DNA from 2 places in the Vibrio sp. Vf1514 genome. Region 1 is predicted to be linked to the other one. Evidence: predicted binding sites of a transcription regulator. Region 1 holds the regulator's gene; the other holds the start of a gene.
The links. Region 1 encodes CRP, which controls carbon source genes, mostly activating them, when cyclic AMP is high. Its sites were predicted from a motif close to TGTGANNNNNNTCACA; they were not measured.
Positions count from the first base shown of each region.

Region 1 (7,654 bases):
CACCACGCCGATGCGCAAAATAAGCCGCTGTTTGTGCTATTTCACGGCTTGGAAGGCTGTTTCTACAGCCCGTATGCCAATGGCTTGATGCACGCGTTTGCTCGCGACGGCTGGCTATCAGTGATGATGCATTTTCGCGGCTGCAGCGGCAAACCCAACCATTTGGCGCGCGCGTACCATTCCGGTGAAGTGCAAGATGCGCGTTTTGTCTTGGAAACCTTGCGCGAGCAATTTCCTTCGCAACCCATGATTGCGGTCGGCATTTCGCTCGGCGGCAATATGCTGGTCAACTATCTGGCCGAGTTCAACCACGATCCCATCGTTAGTGCCGCAACCGTGGTCTCTGCGCCGCTGGATCTCGCCGCCTGTTCGGAGCGTATCGAACACGGGTTTTCCAAACTCTATCGCACCTATTTGCTCTCGTCGCTCAAACAAAATGCGCTGCGCAAACATCAGTTGCTGAAAGGTGAATTGGGGCTGTCGTATCACAACATCAAACGCGTCACGCGCTTGCAAGAGTTTGATGATCTGATCACCGCGCCCCTGCACGGATTCAAAGACGCGCAGGATTACTATCAGCGCTGCTCAGGCATCCACAAACTCAAAGACATTCGCGTGCCCACGCAAATCATCCACGCCAAAGACGATCCATTTATGACCGATGCCGTGATCCCCAAATTTGTCCTGCCGGAAAACATCGATTATCGCTTGTTTGATCAAGGCGGCCATGTGGGCTTCCTTAGTGGCTCGCTACTCAAACCGACCTTCTGGCTCGAACAATCCCTGCCCGCTTACTACGCAAGCCTGCGCGACAGCATCTGATCTGCACTGACTCGCTTGGCACTGACGCCTTCCCTCGAAGGCGTTATACTTGGGCATTCAACCACGAACATAAAAGCAAGAGGTATTTATGATCGTTCCGTGGCAGCAAATCGCGCCGGATACACTCGACAGTCTGATTCGTGAATTCGTGTTACGCGAAGGCACCGATTACGGCGAAGTCGAGATTTCGCTGCAAGAAAAAGTCGATCAAGTGAAGGCACAATTGCAGTCTGGCGAGGCCGTGATCGTCTATTCAGAATTACATGAAACCGTTGATATCAAAGTCAATCAACGCTAACGGATGACGACAGTCATCTTTTCCGTGCTATAGTGATTCGACTTGGGCTGTGTTGAAACAGCCCGATTTTATGGACTCAGAGACAAGGTTTGTCATGTCAGCGAAACACCCTATTATCGCCGTCACCGGTTCGTCGGGCGCCGGCACAACCACGACCTCAGAAGCATTTCGCAAGATGTTCAATATGATGGACATCAAACCCGCGTGGGTGGAAGGCGATAGCTTTCACCGCTTTACTCGCCCAGAGATGGACGTCGAGATTCGCAAAGCGCGCGAGCAAGGTCGTCACATCAGCTATTTTGGGCCGCAAGCCAACGACTTTACCGCGCTGGAAGACTTCTTCCGTCAGTTTGGGAAATCAGGCACCGGTCAGGTCAGACGCTATCTTCACTCCTTTGACGAAGCCGTGCCGTACAATCAGATGCCGGGCACCTTTACGCCTTGGCAGCAATTGCCAGAAAACTCCGATGTGCTGTTTTACGAAGGGCTGCACGGCGGGGTGGTCGATGGCGAAGTCAACGTCGCACAACACGTCGATTTTCTGATTGGCATGGTGCCGATTGTGAACTTGGAATGGATTCAAAAATACGTGCGTGACACGCGCGATCGCGGCCATTCTCGAGAAGCGGTGATGGATTCGATCGTGCGCTCGATGGACGATTACCTCAATTACATCACGCCGCAATTCTCCCGCACCCACATCAACTTTCAGCGCGTCCCCACCGTCGATACTTCCAACCCGCTCAATGCGAAAGGCATTCCCAGTTTGGATGAAAGCTTTGTCGTCATTCGCCTGCGCGGCATTAAAAACGTCGACTACCCCTACTTGCTGGCGATGATTGATGGCTCGTTCATGTCGCGCCACAACACCATTGTGGTACCGGGGGGGAAAATGGGCTTTGCCATGGAGCTGATCGTCAGACCGCTCCTGCAACAGCTGATAGAGTCAGGGAAAATTGGCTAATCATACCGTCACTGTGTCGATTACTTTTCATACCGTGATCATGTGCACAATTTTGCGTAGTTTATCCGTCCCCCGACACGATTAAAATCAAGAAATCGTTTGGGAAAAAGGATACTATTCCATACCGAAACACAAGATAACTTGCAGCAACAAGAAAGTCCTCTTATTCTAGAGAATCCAAAATAAGGCTTCGCTAAAATATGGATAGCAGCAAGCGTACCCTGCAGAGGAAGTGAGATATTATGGTTCTAGGTAAACCTCAAACCGACCCAACACTAGAGTGGTTTCTTTCACATTGTCACATTCATAAGTACCCTTCAAAAAGCACGCTGATTCACGCGGGCGAGAAAGCAGAAACGTTGTACTACATCGTCAAAGGTTCTGTAGCGGTACTGATCAAAGATGAAGAAGGTAAGGAGATGATTCTGTCTTACCTCAACCAAGGTGACTTCATCGGTGAGCTTGGCTTGTTTGAAGAAGGTCAGGAGCGTACTGCCTGGGTTCGTGCAAAATCTCCTTGTGAAGTAGCGGAAATTTCATTTAAGAAATTCCGTCAGCTGATTCAGGTTAACCCGGACATCCTGATGCGCCTGTCTGGTCAGATGGCTCGCCGTCTGCAAGTGACCAGCCAAAAAGTGGGTGACTTGGCGTTCTTAGACGTAACCGGTCGTATTGCACAGACCCTACTGAACTTGGCGAAACAACCCGACGCGATGACTCACCCAGACGGCATGCAGATTAAGATCACTCGTCAAGAGATCGGTCAAATCGTTGGCTGTTCACGTGAAACCGTGGGCCGCATCCTGAAGATGCTGGAAGAGCAGAACTTGATTTCTGCACACGGTAAAACCATCGTGGTGTACGGCACTCGTTAATCGACGTCGCAACAGCATTACACAGAAAAGCCACCTTCGCGGTGGCTTTTTATTTGTGTCGATTACGGTCAACGTGCCGTGGTTATTTGCTGTCGGTGCTTTCAAAAATCTTATCGGCTGATGCCGCGACAAACCCGGTGTAGAGTTCACCGTTGGCCATGGGGTAACGCTTGGCAAACTCATAAAAGCCCCCCGGAATGATCTCGCTGCCTTCAAGGAAACTCACTGGCACTTTATCCGCCATGGTCGATGACTGCTCCAGCAGCACGTCGGGTGAGCCCTTCACTTCGCCGCCAGATTCATTGATGGTGAAGCCTGCGCTGCGTAGGTGATCGTTCACCTGTTTCACTTCATCCAGCGTCTTCAACTGATTCACGCTCACGGTAAAGTGGTTAGCACCGTAACCATGTGCTGCCAACCAAGCCGCGTATTCGCTCTCTTTCGCCAGTTGCAGATAATCAGCGTAACTCAGATCCCACAAGCGGCCACCGTAGAGGAATGCCGCGTGCTGAAGTTGCGTCACATCCACTTGCGCCGCCAACTTCGCCACAATCGATTGCAGCTCAAGCGAGCACGCTTCCACTTTCAGTTCACTGATGAAGACTTTCGGTTGCAGCGGGTCTGGATGCTCAAAATGTTTTGCCACCAGCTTTTTGCTTTCAAACACGTAATCACCGCACGGCGTGTAGCCCAATGCCAGAAACGGTTTAGCCAGTGTTTCCAGCCCCAACGGCGCGATATTAAAGGTGCGCAGGGCGATGTGGTCGTTGATCAACACTTCGTCTTCCTGAAGCAGTTGATGCACCTTGTCGGCCGACGGACAAAGGCGTCGAATGTAGTCATTCCATAGGGATTCAAAAAGAACTGCTGGCGTCATAACGCCTCCTTGTCTGCGCTGCTCTGCAAGCAACCTGGGTGATTGGATTCTATTGCCCAAGTGACTACTCACGACTTGGGGCGACGATACCGATTTATTGTTGTTCTGGTAAAAAGTGGCTACCCGATCCGAAGCCCGAGAAGGACCGGGTAGCCTTCAGCCTGTGACGTAAGCTAAATCATCAATTACAGTTCGATACCCGGGCTCAACGTGGCTGGCAATTCAGTGGCCGAACCTTCCATCGACGCCATCGGATACGCGCAGTAGTCCGCCGCGTAGAACGCGCTTGGACGCAGGTTGCCCGACGCGCCCGGGCCACCAAATGGCGCATCGCCACTTGCGCCTGTCAGCTGACGGTTGCGGTTCACAATGCCAGCGCGAATGTGGTCCACAAAGTATTCCCACTCGCGGTCATCAGTGGTGACCAGACCCGCCGACAGACCAAACTGGGTGTCATTGGCCAATTCAACCGCCTCGGCCAGCGTTTCGTAACGCACCACTTGTAGCAGCGGGCCAAAGTATTCGTCATCTGGTAGCTCGGCAATCGGCGTGACATCGATGATGCCCGGCGTGACAAACGCCGCTTGCAGACCGCGCGCTTCCAACAAAATTTCACCGCCCAGCGACTGTAAGTTTGCCTGCGCATTGAGAATCACGTCTGCGGCCGCTTTGGAGATTTGTGGCCCCATAAACGGTGCAGGCTCTGCAAAAGGTTGGTCGATGCGCAGCTTCTGAGTGGCTTCCACCAGACGTGTGATCAGCGTATCGCCCTTGTCGCCATGCGGCACGTACAAGCGGCGTGCACAGGTACAGCGTTGACCGGCGCTGATAAACGCCGATTGAATGATGGTGTACACGGTGGCATCCAAATCACCATATTGATCGGAGATCACCATCGGGTTGTTGCCGCCCATTTCCAGTGCCAGCATCTTACCGGGTTGTCCTGCGAACTGACGGTGCAGCAGATGCCCCGTATTGGCGCTGCCGGTAAATAGCAAACCATCAATGCCTTTTGACTGCGCGAGTGCAATGCCGGTCTCTTTGCCACCTTGCACCAAGTTCAGCACGCCTTTCGGCAAGCCCGCTTCTTCCCATAGTTTCATCGCCACTTCCCCCGTCCACGGGGTTTGTTCCGATGGTTTGAAGACCACAGTGTTGCCTGCCAGCAGCGCAGGTACGATGTGACCGTTTGGCAGGTGGCCCGGGAAATTGTACGGCCCAAAGACCGCCATCACGCCCAGCGGACGATGACGCAGCACAATCTGGTTGCCTGCCGCTTCACGCACGCTTTCACCGGTACGGTCGTGGTAGGCTCGAATCGAGATGGCAATCTTGCCAGCCATGGCGGCGGCTTCGGTGCGCGTTTCCCAAATCGGTTTGCCAGTTTCTTTGGCAATCACTTCCGCAATGGCTTCGGCGTTGGCTTTAACCTTTTCAGCAAACGCCAGCACCACTTTTTCGCGTGCCGCGAATGGCAGTTTCTTCCACGCAACAAACGCAGTGCGCGCGGCTTTCACGGCATCTTCAACCTGAGCGGGCGTGGCACTGTCGCCCTGCCAGACGATTTCGTTGTTGTATGGGCTTAAAGAGGTGAGGTGTTCCCCCTGACCAGCCACCCATTGACCGGCAATCCACTGAGTCATTGTCTTGTCCTTCAATTCGTTACTGTGCGCTGATTATTGCGCTAGGATGCGCAGGAAGTCGCCTTGGTCGACTTGCAGCGCGGCTGCCACGTTCGGCGCAATAATCACGGTTCCCCGCTCACGGTTATAGGCTGCTTTCGCCGCCGTCGCGCGGAAATGTTCAAATGAGGTATTACACATCAGGAAATCCTGCGAGCTGGAATGCTCGGCGATCTCCACCTTGGCACGCACCGAGTCGCGCACCGATTCAATATTGCGCAGGTCGCATTCCACAGACGGGCCCGCATCAAAAATGTCGACGTAGTTACGACAGGTAAAGCCCTCTTTTTCCAGCAACTTCAGCGCCGGGCGGGTTTTCTCATGCACCTGACCAATCACCGCCTGCGCTTCTTTGCTCAGCAGGTTGATGTAAATCGGCAACTTTGGCATCAAGTCGGCGATAAAGCCTTTCTTGCCGATGCCGGTCAGGTAATCCGCCATGGTGAAGTCAATGGAGAAAAAGTGCTCTTGCAACCATTGCCAAAATGGTGAGTTACCATCTTCGTCCGACACACCGCGCATCTCCGCAAAAATGGTTTGCGAGAATCGATGTGGATGCTCGGCCATCATCAGAAAGCGGCATTTCGACATCAGGCGTCCGTTGAGTCCCTCGCGAAACGGCGGGCGCAAAAACAGCGTGCAGATTTCCGAACAACCGGTGTAGTTGTTTCCAAACGTCAGCAACTTAACCACATTGTTGACGCCCAGTTTTGGCGAGGCATGCACAATGGTGCTGATGTGGTATGAGTAAAACGGAATATCCCAGCCCACGGACGCTTCGATGCCGGTGGTCCCGGCGACTTCACCGCTGTCGGAATCAAAACCAACCATCAGGTAGCCTTCATCGCCCGGCTGGTTGACGTCGGGTTTGGTAAAGCTGTATTCGGAATGTTTAATGCGATTGGTTAACAGTTCTTCGTTAACCGGCAATGAGGTGAATCCATGACCCGATTCCACTGCGCAGGTGTGCAGCGCGTCGTAGTCTGAAATTGCAATAGGGCGAACAACTAGCATCAATACTCCCTCCAGATGCAAACAGGTCTAAATGCTTCGACCTGGTAACGCCGCCATACCGCCCCCATCCGATGGGTTTGGTATGGCGCACGGGCTCGCTTAAACTAGGGTCGCAATGGCTTTATCTAGTCGTGCGAAACCTTCTTCGATTTCTTCTTTGGTGATGATCAAGGATGGGGTCATACGAACCACGTTCGCACCAGCCACCAGTAGCATCAGCCCTTGTTTACCACAGGCAACCAACACATCACGCGCGCGGCCTTGCCACTCGTCGTTCAGCGCCGCACCTAACAGCAGGCCTTTGCCACGAATTTCTTCAAACAGGTTGTACTTGGCATTGATTTTCGCCAAACCTTCACGGAACAGCGCTTCACGCTCTTTGACGCCCGCCAATGTTTCTGGCTTGCTCACCACATCCACGACAGCTTCTGCGACCGCACAAGCCAGCGGGTTACCGCCGTAAGTCGAACCATGCACGCCCACTTTCATGTGCTCTGCCAGTTTCGATGTGGTCAGCATGGCGCCGATTGGGAAACCGCCGCCCAGTGATTTGGCGGTGCTCAGGATATCTGGCGTCACGCCAATGCCTTGGTAAGCGTAGAAGTGACCGGTACGACCGTTCCCGGTTTGCACTTCATCAAAAATCAGCAGCGCATTGTGTTTGTCACACAGCTCACGCACCGCCTGAACAAATTCTGGTGTTGGCGAAACAATACCGCCTTCACCTTGCAGCGGCTCCATCATCACCGCACAAGTGCGGTCAGACATATGTGCTTGCAGCGCTGCCACATCATTGTAGGGCAGATGCGTCACATCCCCCGGTTTGGGACCAAAACCGTCAGAGTAAGCCGCTTGGCCACCCACAGTCACGGTAAAGAACGTACGGCCGTGGAAACCTTGTTTGAAGGCGATGATTTCTGATTTTTCAGGGCCGTGCACATCGGCCGCGTAGCGACGTGCCAGTTTCAGTGCCGCTTCGTTCGCTTCCGCGCCTGAGTTGGCAAAGAACACTTTTTCCGCAAAGCTGACTTCCGTCAGTTTCTTTGCCAGACGCAGTGCAGGCTCGTTGGTCATCACGTTACTGAGGTGCCACAGTTTGTTGCCTTGCTCCGTCAGTGCGTT
Region 1 covers NZ_CP197267.1:2,863,497-2,871,150, forward strand. Annotated here, with positions in the region: gene ACS18Q_RS13315 (hydrolase) at 1-822, shown strand, start outside; gene ACS18Q_RS13320 (YheU family protein) at 911-1,120, shown strand; gene ACS18Q_RS13325 (phosphoribulokinase) at 1,215-2,084, shown strand; gene crp (cAMP-activated global transcriptional regulator CRP) at 2,327-2,959, shown strand; gene ACS18Q_RS13335 (DUF1338 domain-containing protein) at 3,042-3,836, opposite strand; gene astD (succinylglutamate-semialdehyde dehydrogenase) at 4,022-5,479, opposite strand; gene astA (arginine N-succinyltransferase) at 5,513-6,532, opposite strand; gene ACS18Q_RS13350 (aspartate aminotransferase family protein) at 6,632-7,654, opposite strand, start outside.

Region 2 (7,654 bases), 570 kb from region 1:
GGAATGGCCCACCCATCATTTGATTGACAGCACGGTGTTGGAGAACCTGCGCAGCGATCAGATTCTGATCAACGCTGCGCGTGGTCCAGTGGTCGACAACGACGCGCTCAAAGCGCGCCTGCAACAAGGTGACGGTTTTACCGCGGCGTTGGATGTGTTTGAATTTGAACCGCAAGTGGATATGGCATTGCTGCCGTTGCTGGCGTTTGCTACACCGCACGTGGCCGGGTATGGCCTCGAAGGTAAAGCGCGTGGCACAACGATGATTTTTAACAGTTACTGTGAGTTCCTTGGGAACGCGTTGTGGGCGAACCCTTCAACCTTGTTGCCTGTGGCGCCAATCCCAGAAGTCACGTTAGATCGTGCATGGGATGAAGCGACGCTGCTGACACTCACACAACTGATTTACGATGTGCGTCGTGATGACGCCCTGTTCCGTCGCGAAATACACAAACCTGGCGCGTTTGACCAAATGCGTAAACAATATTGGGACAGACGTGAGTATAGCGCGATCACACTCGTTGGAGAGGCGACCTGTCATCTGGAGCCACTGGCGAAATTAGGTTTTAAAATTGAGGTAACGAATGAGCCAAGAATTTAATGTTGCCATCTTTGGCGCAACAGGCGCCGTAGGCGAAACCATGTTAGAAGTGCTGCAGGAACGTAAGTTTCCTGTCGGCGAACTGTACCTGCTCGCAAGTGAGCGTAGCGAAGGGAAAACCTACCGTTTCAACGGCAAAACAGTCCGCGTCCAAAACGTGGAAGAGTTTGATTGGTCACAAGTGCACATTGCGCTGTTTTCAGCCGGTGGTGATCTGTCTGCACAGTGGGCGCCGATTGCTGCGGATGCGGGTGTGGTTGTGATCGACAACACGTCGCACTTCCGTTACGACTACGATATCCCGTTGGTTGTGCCTGAAGTGAACCCTGAAGCGATTGCAGAGTTTCGTAACCGCAATATCATTGCCAACCCTAACTGCTCTACCATTCAAATGCTGGTGGCGCTGAAGCCGATTTACGACGCAGTAGGCATTGAACGCATCAACGTAACGACATACCAGTCGGTTTCAGGGGCGGGGAAAGCGGGCATTGATGAATTGGCTGGCCAAACGGCGAAGCTGCTCAACGGGATTCCTGCGGAGAACAAAGCATTCAGCCAACAAATTGCGTTTAACTGCATTCCACAAATCGATGTGTTTATGGACAACGGCTACACCAAAGAAGAGATGAAAATGGTGTGGGAAACGCAAAAGATTTTCAATGATCCGTCGATCATGGTGAACCCAACTTGTGTTCGTGTGCCCGTGTTTTATGGTCATGCGGAAGCGCTACACGTAGAAACCAGTGCGCCAATCGATGCCGAGCAGGTGATTGAGCTATTGTCACAAACGGATGGTGTGGAAGTGTTCCAAGGGGAAGACTTCCCAACGCAAGTGCGTGATGCTGGCGGAAAAGATCATGTGATGGTCGGCCGTATTCGCAATGACATCAGTCATCACAGCGGCGTGAACTTGTGGGTTGTGGCGGACAACGTTCGTAAAGGTGCAGCGACTAACGCGGTGCAAATTGCGGAAGTGTTGGTACGTGACTACTTCTGATTCGGGTTCGCCGACATGAAAAAAAACCACCGCTTGCGGTGGTTTTTTTATGGTTACTTTTTCGCTTTGTGTGCGTCTGGGTTGTCTTTACAGCTCCCGTCTGCACATTTGCCGTACAGGTACAAACTGTGGTTAGTCAGTTGTACGTTGTACTGTGAAGCAATCTCTTTCTGACGTTGTTCAATCAATTCGTCCGAAAACTCAATTACTTCCCCACAGTCGAGGCACACCAGGTGATCATGGTGATGCTGAGTCGACAGTTCAAATACTGATTTGCCGCCTTCAAAGTGATGGCGTGTCACGATGCCTGCATCATCAAATTGGTTTAGTACTCGATAAACTGTCGCAAGGCCGATCTCTTCACCGAGATCAATCAGCTTCTTGTACAGCTCTTCAGCACTAATATGTTGGCACTCAGGCTGTTGTAGTACTTCTAAAATCTTTAGCCGTGGAAGGGTTACTTTAAGACCAGCATCCTTTAGCGCTTGGTTATTGTCTGACATATACTTTCCCGTTGATGATCTGCAGTAATGAACAGAAGTCAATGTTGTCCAACATTATAGGTTAGTCACAGCGAACAATAAACCACGAACTTCAAAGGGTTACTACTATTTTTTCGTAAAGCCGCGTGATATCACTGCTAAAAGTGCTCTGACCAGTTACAATTGTTTAACATTAACTGAGCGTTAAGTCTACGTCGTGATTAATAGACCCTGTCGATTTAAGCACTGATGTAGGCGGTCGAAATCGAGTCTAAGGCACGGAAAGCATGAATAAAACTCTCGCAAAGCTATATAAACCAAATATTGTCAAATGGGCGCTGAATAGCTGGCCGCCATTCTGGGGCGCGGGGATAAAAATTGAATCCATCAGTGACGATTTTCGCGAAGCCCGCATGCGGCTGAAATTGCGTTGGTGGAACAAAAACGCCAATCGCTCCCAATACGGTGGCAGCATTTTTTCGCTCACAGACCCAGTTTACTCGCTGATGTTGATGGGCATTTTAGGCGAGCAATATTATGTGTGGGACAAAGAAGCCAGCATCAACTTTATTAAGCCGGGTCATACCGATTTGTACGCGGAGTTTTTGATCCCTCAGCAGCAACTGGATGCGATTTTAAGTGCCACGGCTTGCGGTGATAAATGTTTCCCCGAATTTATCATCCACGTTAAAAATGCGCATGGCGAAGTGGTGTCTGAAGTGCATCGCAAACTGTATGTGCGGAAGAAACCGAAATACCGCGAAGATGCAGATGACCCGACGCAGGAGCGCGAATTGGCTGATTCCCAGACACTGCCCTAAAGGACATTCAAGGTTGGGGATACTTTTGATCTCGATAGTCACGGCACAGGCTGATCCACGCGTCGGCGGTGCGTGACACATAACGCTCTGAATGCCAGATGACGCCGAGTTGCCAGTCAATGGAAGGCGTCATGGTTTTGACCACCACGCCTTCGCCCTGTATGCGGTGACATAGCGGTTCGGGTAAGAAGGCCACACCAACCCCACTTTTGACCAATGCGACCAAGAAATCCCATTGGCTGCTGCGAGCGGCCACTTGCGGCGCAAAACCTTCTTGTTGGCACAAAGCGTCGATGTATTCGCTGAGCGTGAATTCTTGCGTGTAAACGTAGAACGGTTCGTCTTTTAGATCTTGCCAATGAACGGTCTCGAGATCGCGCCAAGGCGCGGTATCGGGCAACACTGCACGAATCGGATAGCTGTCGAGTTCCAAGGTGTTGAGGTTCTGCGCCGCATTTAAAGATAACATCGTCACTGCCACATCGAGATCGCCCTCAGATACCGCTTGCTCAATTTTTCGCCCGCCATATTCGACGATGGTCATTTCGACGTTTGGGTATGTTTGGCGGTAGCGGCGAATCAGGCCGGCGTAGACATGGCCGACCATCGGCGGGATCCCCAAGCGTAAATGTCCGCGTTGCAGCTCATTCAAATCGATGAGTTCCGCTTCGAGCTGCGACATCTGCGCGAGGATCTCTTGCGCGCGCTGAAACACGATGTCGCCAGCGTCGGTTAACCAAAAGCGTCGGCCTTCGCGATGCAAAAGTGGTTGCCCGACATCTTGTTCTAAGCTGCGAATCATCTTGCTGATGGTGGGTTGCGTGACAAACAATTTTTCAGAAGCGCGGGTAAAGCTTTGTTCATTCACCAACTCGACAAAATAACGCAGTGCTTTGATGTCCATGATTGTGCCCGTTGAATTAAACTATTCCATTTTGGCATAAATTTGATAATAAAAAGTCATTTTGTGACGGTTTTAAGCATGCTTATACTGTGACTAATTTCACAAAACAAGCGAAGAGCAAGCATGAAACGGGTAGGAAATAGCTTAATGACGCTGAGCCAGATTGCGGTACTGGCGTTGATTTGGTTTATCGCAGACTTTCTGGTGCGTGAGTTTCATTTACCCATCCCTGCCAACCTCACCGGGATGCTGCTGTTGCTGGCCTTGGTGTTTAGCAACATCGTGAAGGTGGATTGGTTGCGCCGCGGCGCAACATGGTTATTGGCGGAAATGCTGCTATTTTTTGTCCCTGCGGTGGTGGCGGTCGTGAACTATCAGGATCTGATGATTCAAGAAGGGCTGCGTATTATGGTGGTGCTGATTGTGAGCACGATTGTGGTGATCGCATCGACAGCTTGGGTGGTGGATAAACTGTATCGGTTTGAACTCAAACTGGCGCGTCGTAAAAGCAATCAATTGCGGAGAGCTTAAGTGATGAGCTTGAATGATTCACTCTTGGGCGTATTGTGTCTGGTGCTGACCTTGGCATTTTACTACGGCAGCAAATCACTTTATCGCCGCAAACGCTCTATCTTCTTGATGCCCTTACTACTGGCGCCATTGCTGTTAGTTGCAGTGGTCATGGGCTTTCACATTCCTTATCAGGATTACATGGCTGAATCACATTGGCTGTTGTGGATGCTTGGCCCGGCAACGGTGGCATTTGCGATTCCAGTGTATGACAACCGCCATTTGATTCAGCGTCATTGGTTGTCGTTGTCGGTTGGCGTGCTGGTGTCGGTGATTGTGGCGGTCGGCTCCACCGTGCTGTTGGCGCGTTGGTTAAACTTGCCAGAATTGTTGCAGCGTAGTCTCGCGATGCGCTCCATTACCACACCGTTTGCCGTTGAAGCCACCAAATCGATCGGGGGTCAGAGCGACCTAACCGCGCTGTTTGTGGTGTTGACTGGGGTGATTGGTATGGCTGTGGGCGAAGTCGTGTTGACCGTGTTGTCGATTCGTTCTCGCCTAGGTAAAGGTGCTAGCTTGGGCGCATCGGCGCACGGTGCGGGTACCGCTAAGGCTTATCAAATCGGCAATTCGGAAGGGGTGGTCTCAAGTGTGGTGATGATGATTGCTGGGATGGTCACTGTGCTGATTGCCCCGCTACTGGGAAGCATTCTTTGGTAATGTGTTCTTCTTGGTCATGTGTTCTTCATGGATAAAAAAATCCCCAGCCTTGGCTGGGGATTTTTTATGGATTAGTCTTCAAGTTCAGCCAGACACATTTCGTCGTAAACTTGTTTGACCCATTTGGTCACGCGTTCTTCAGTCAGTTCAGGTTGGCGATCTTCATCAATACATAGACCCACGAAGTGGTTCTCATCAACCAGCGCTTTTGACGCTTCAAACTCGTAACCTTCAGTTGACCAGTGACCCACAACTGTGGCGCCTTTGGCTTCTACGATGTCACGCACAGTGCCCATCGCATCACAGAAGTATTCCGCGTAATCTTCTTGGTCACCACAACCAAAGATAGCAACCAGCTTGGTTGAGAAGTCAATCGCTTCTAGTTCTGGGAAAAAGTCGTCCCAGTCACATTGCGCTTCACCGTAATACCAAGTCGGGATACCAAGCAGTAGCAGATCGAAGTTGTCGATGTCTTCTTTGCTGCTTTTTGCGATATCTTGAACGTGAACAAGTTGTTTACCGAGTTGTTTTTGAATCATCTTTGCAATAGCTTCGGTGTTACCTGTATCGCTACCAAAAAAGATACCTACACTTGCCATAGAGTCTTTACCTTTAAATTGTAATGGGGTGGCGGATGGTTGAACGCTCAGGCATCAGCCCAAGCCAGTCCCTTCCCAACTAAGTTGGATAATGCCTTTGGCAATAAAGCCAGCACAACCTAAAAACAGAACAAGCCACACAATACGACGGCCAAATACCGGAACATTACCTTGTTTCAATACGTCTTTAATTGCCATCCCGATGAGGAAGAAAATAGACGCAAACAGGAGATCAAGTCCTATCGATTCGATCATGTTCATATAGTCGTACAGCATGGTTATCCTTTATGCCAATTTGCTTGCGCGCACTATACCATTGTTATACGGCAAAGTTAATGCGCGGATGAGAATCGATTTCACACTTGTATGAAGAGAACATCGTGGATGTTGCGTGGTGAAGCGGGCTGCCTCACAGGATAAATTTACGAATCGCGCGCAGTACTTCCGCCGGTTTTTCCGCATGTAGCCAGTGGCCCGTATTGGCAATGACATGCGCTTTGGCATGACTGAACTGGGCTTGCACCTGCGCTTGATGTTCGGCGGTCAGATAATTGGAGTCGCCACCTTTGATGAACAGGGTGGGTATGTCGCAGCGTGCGATCGGTTCCCAGCCCATGATCGATGTGTAGTTGGCTTTCAGTGCCGCGACGTTAAAACGCCACACCATCACGCTGTCTTGGTTCATCATCGATTTACCCAAAAACTGGCGCACTCCGTCGATTTCAACGTGTTTGGCTAAAATCGCCATGGCTTCGCTGCGTGATGACGGCTTTTGCTCCAAGACGGCTTCCAATCCGGCAATCACATTTTCGTGGCGGCGTTCGGTGTATGCGACGGGCGCCATGTCCAGAATCACCAGTTGCGCCACTTTTTCTGCCGCTATATCGGCGAGTTTCATCGCCACTTTGCCACCCATGGAGTGACCGATAATGGTCGCTTGTTGAATGTTGAGGTGGGTCAATAGCTGATCCACATCGGCGGCCATCAGCGCGTAATTGTGTGCGTCAGAGTGGAATGAGTGACCATGATTGCGCAGGTCGATACTCAGAACTTGATGATCGTTTTTTAGATCGCGAGCCAGTAGCCCGAGGTTATCCAGACTACCAAACAGACCATGGATCAAAACAACGGTGTGACCCTCACCTTCAAGTTTGTAATTCAGAAGTGCTGACATTTTATCTTATTAGTAATGGGTTTAACGTAGAGTCTCAGCGAAGATCTCGCTATAATCCCCCAGAGTTTAAACATTGAGATTGTGAAAAGCGAATGAAAACAATTGAGGTTGATGAGGATCTATACCGTTACATTGCAGGCCAAACCCTTCACATTGGTGAGAGCGCATCGGACATTCTGCGCCGCCTGTTGAACGTGGATGGTCAAAGCACTCCAGTGGCGCCTAAAGCGGCCGCGGCACCTAAAGGTATAGTGGTGAGTAAAGATGCTGGTCAAGAAACGAAACTGGATTGCGTGAAAGAAATGCGCTCTCTTCTGATTTCAGACGAATTTGCCGGTCTGAAAAAAGCGGTTGATCGTTTTATGCTGGTGCTTTCTACCCTTCATCGCATCGATCCAGCCGCTTTTTCTGAAGCGATGTTGGTGAAAGGTCGTAAGCGCGTTTACTTTGCTGACAATGAGCAAACCCTGCTGGCAAATGGTCAAACGACGAAGCCAAAGGCGATTCCAAACACGCCGTTTTGGGTGATCACGAACAATAACACCAGCCGCAAACAGCAGATGATTGAGCAAGTGATGATTCGCATGAATTTCCCAGCGGACATTATTGAAAAAGTTACTCAATCGATTTGATTTGTAACGATCGAGCACGAAAAGTCTGATTTGAACCTCATAATATGCAAACCAAACTGCGTATTATGAGGTTTTTTATTTGTCGTTATATTTTGAAAGGATGTCTTTATGGCAATGCACCCACGTGCAGGACAAAAAGCGCAACAGCAAGACCTGCATAATATTCCAGCACTTGTAGCAAACTACTACCTTCTTCAGCCGAATCCGAGTAATC
Region 2 covers NZ_CP197267.1:2,296,855-2,304,508, reverse strand. Annotated here, with positions in the region: gene ACS18Q_RS10600 (4-phosphoerythronate dehydrogenase) at 1-601, shown strand, start outside; gene ACS18Q_RS10595 (aspartate-semialdehyde dehydrogenase) at 585-1,598, shown strand; gene fcrX (ferric iron uptake transcriptional regulator FcrX) at 1,652-2,101, opposite strand; gene ACS18Q_RS10585 (DUF4442 domain-containing protein) at 2,368-2,901, shown strand; gene ACS18Q_RS10580 (LysR family transcriptional regulator) at 2,909-3,805, opposite strand; gene ACS18Q_RS10575 (CidA/LrgA family protein) at 3,929-4,336, shown strand; gene ACS18Q_RS10570 (LrgB family protein) at 4,346-5,035, shown strand; gene fldA (flavodoxin FldA) at 5,107-5,634, opposite strand; gene ACS18Q_RS10560 (DUF2788 domain-containing protein) at 5,689-5,910, opposite strand; gene ACS18Q_RS10555 (alpha/beta fold hydrolase) at 6,044-6,808, opposite strand; gene seqA (replication initiation negative regulator SeqA) at 6,901-7,440, shown strand; gene pgm (phosphoglucomutase (alpha-D-glucose-1,6-bisphosphate-dependent)) at 7,549-7,654, shown strand, end outside.
Region 2: the regulator CRP is predicted to act here: its motif matches at 3,894-3,909, upstream of ACS18Q_RS10575 (CidA/LrgA family protein).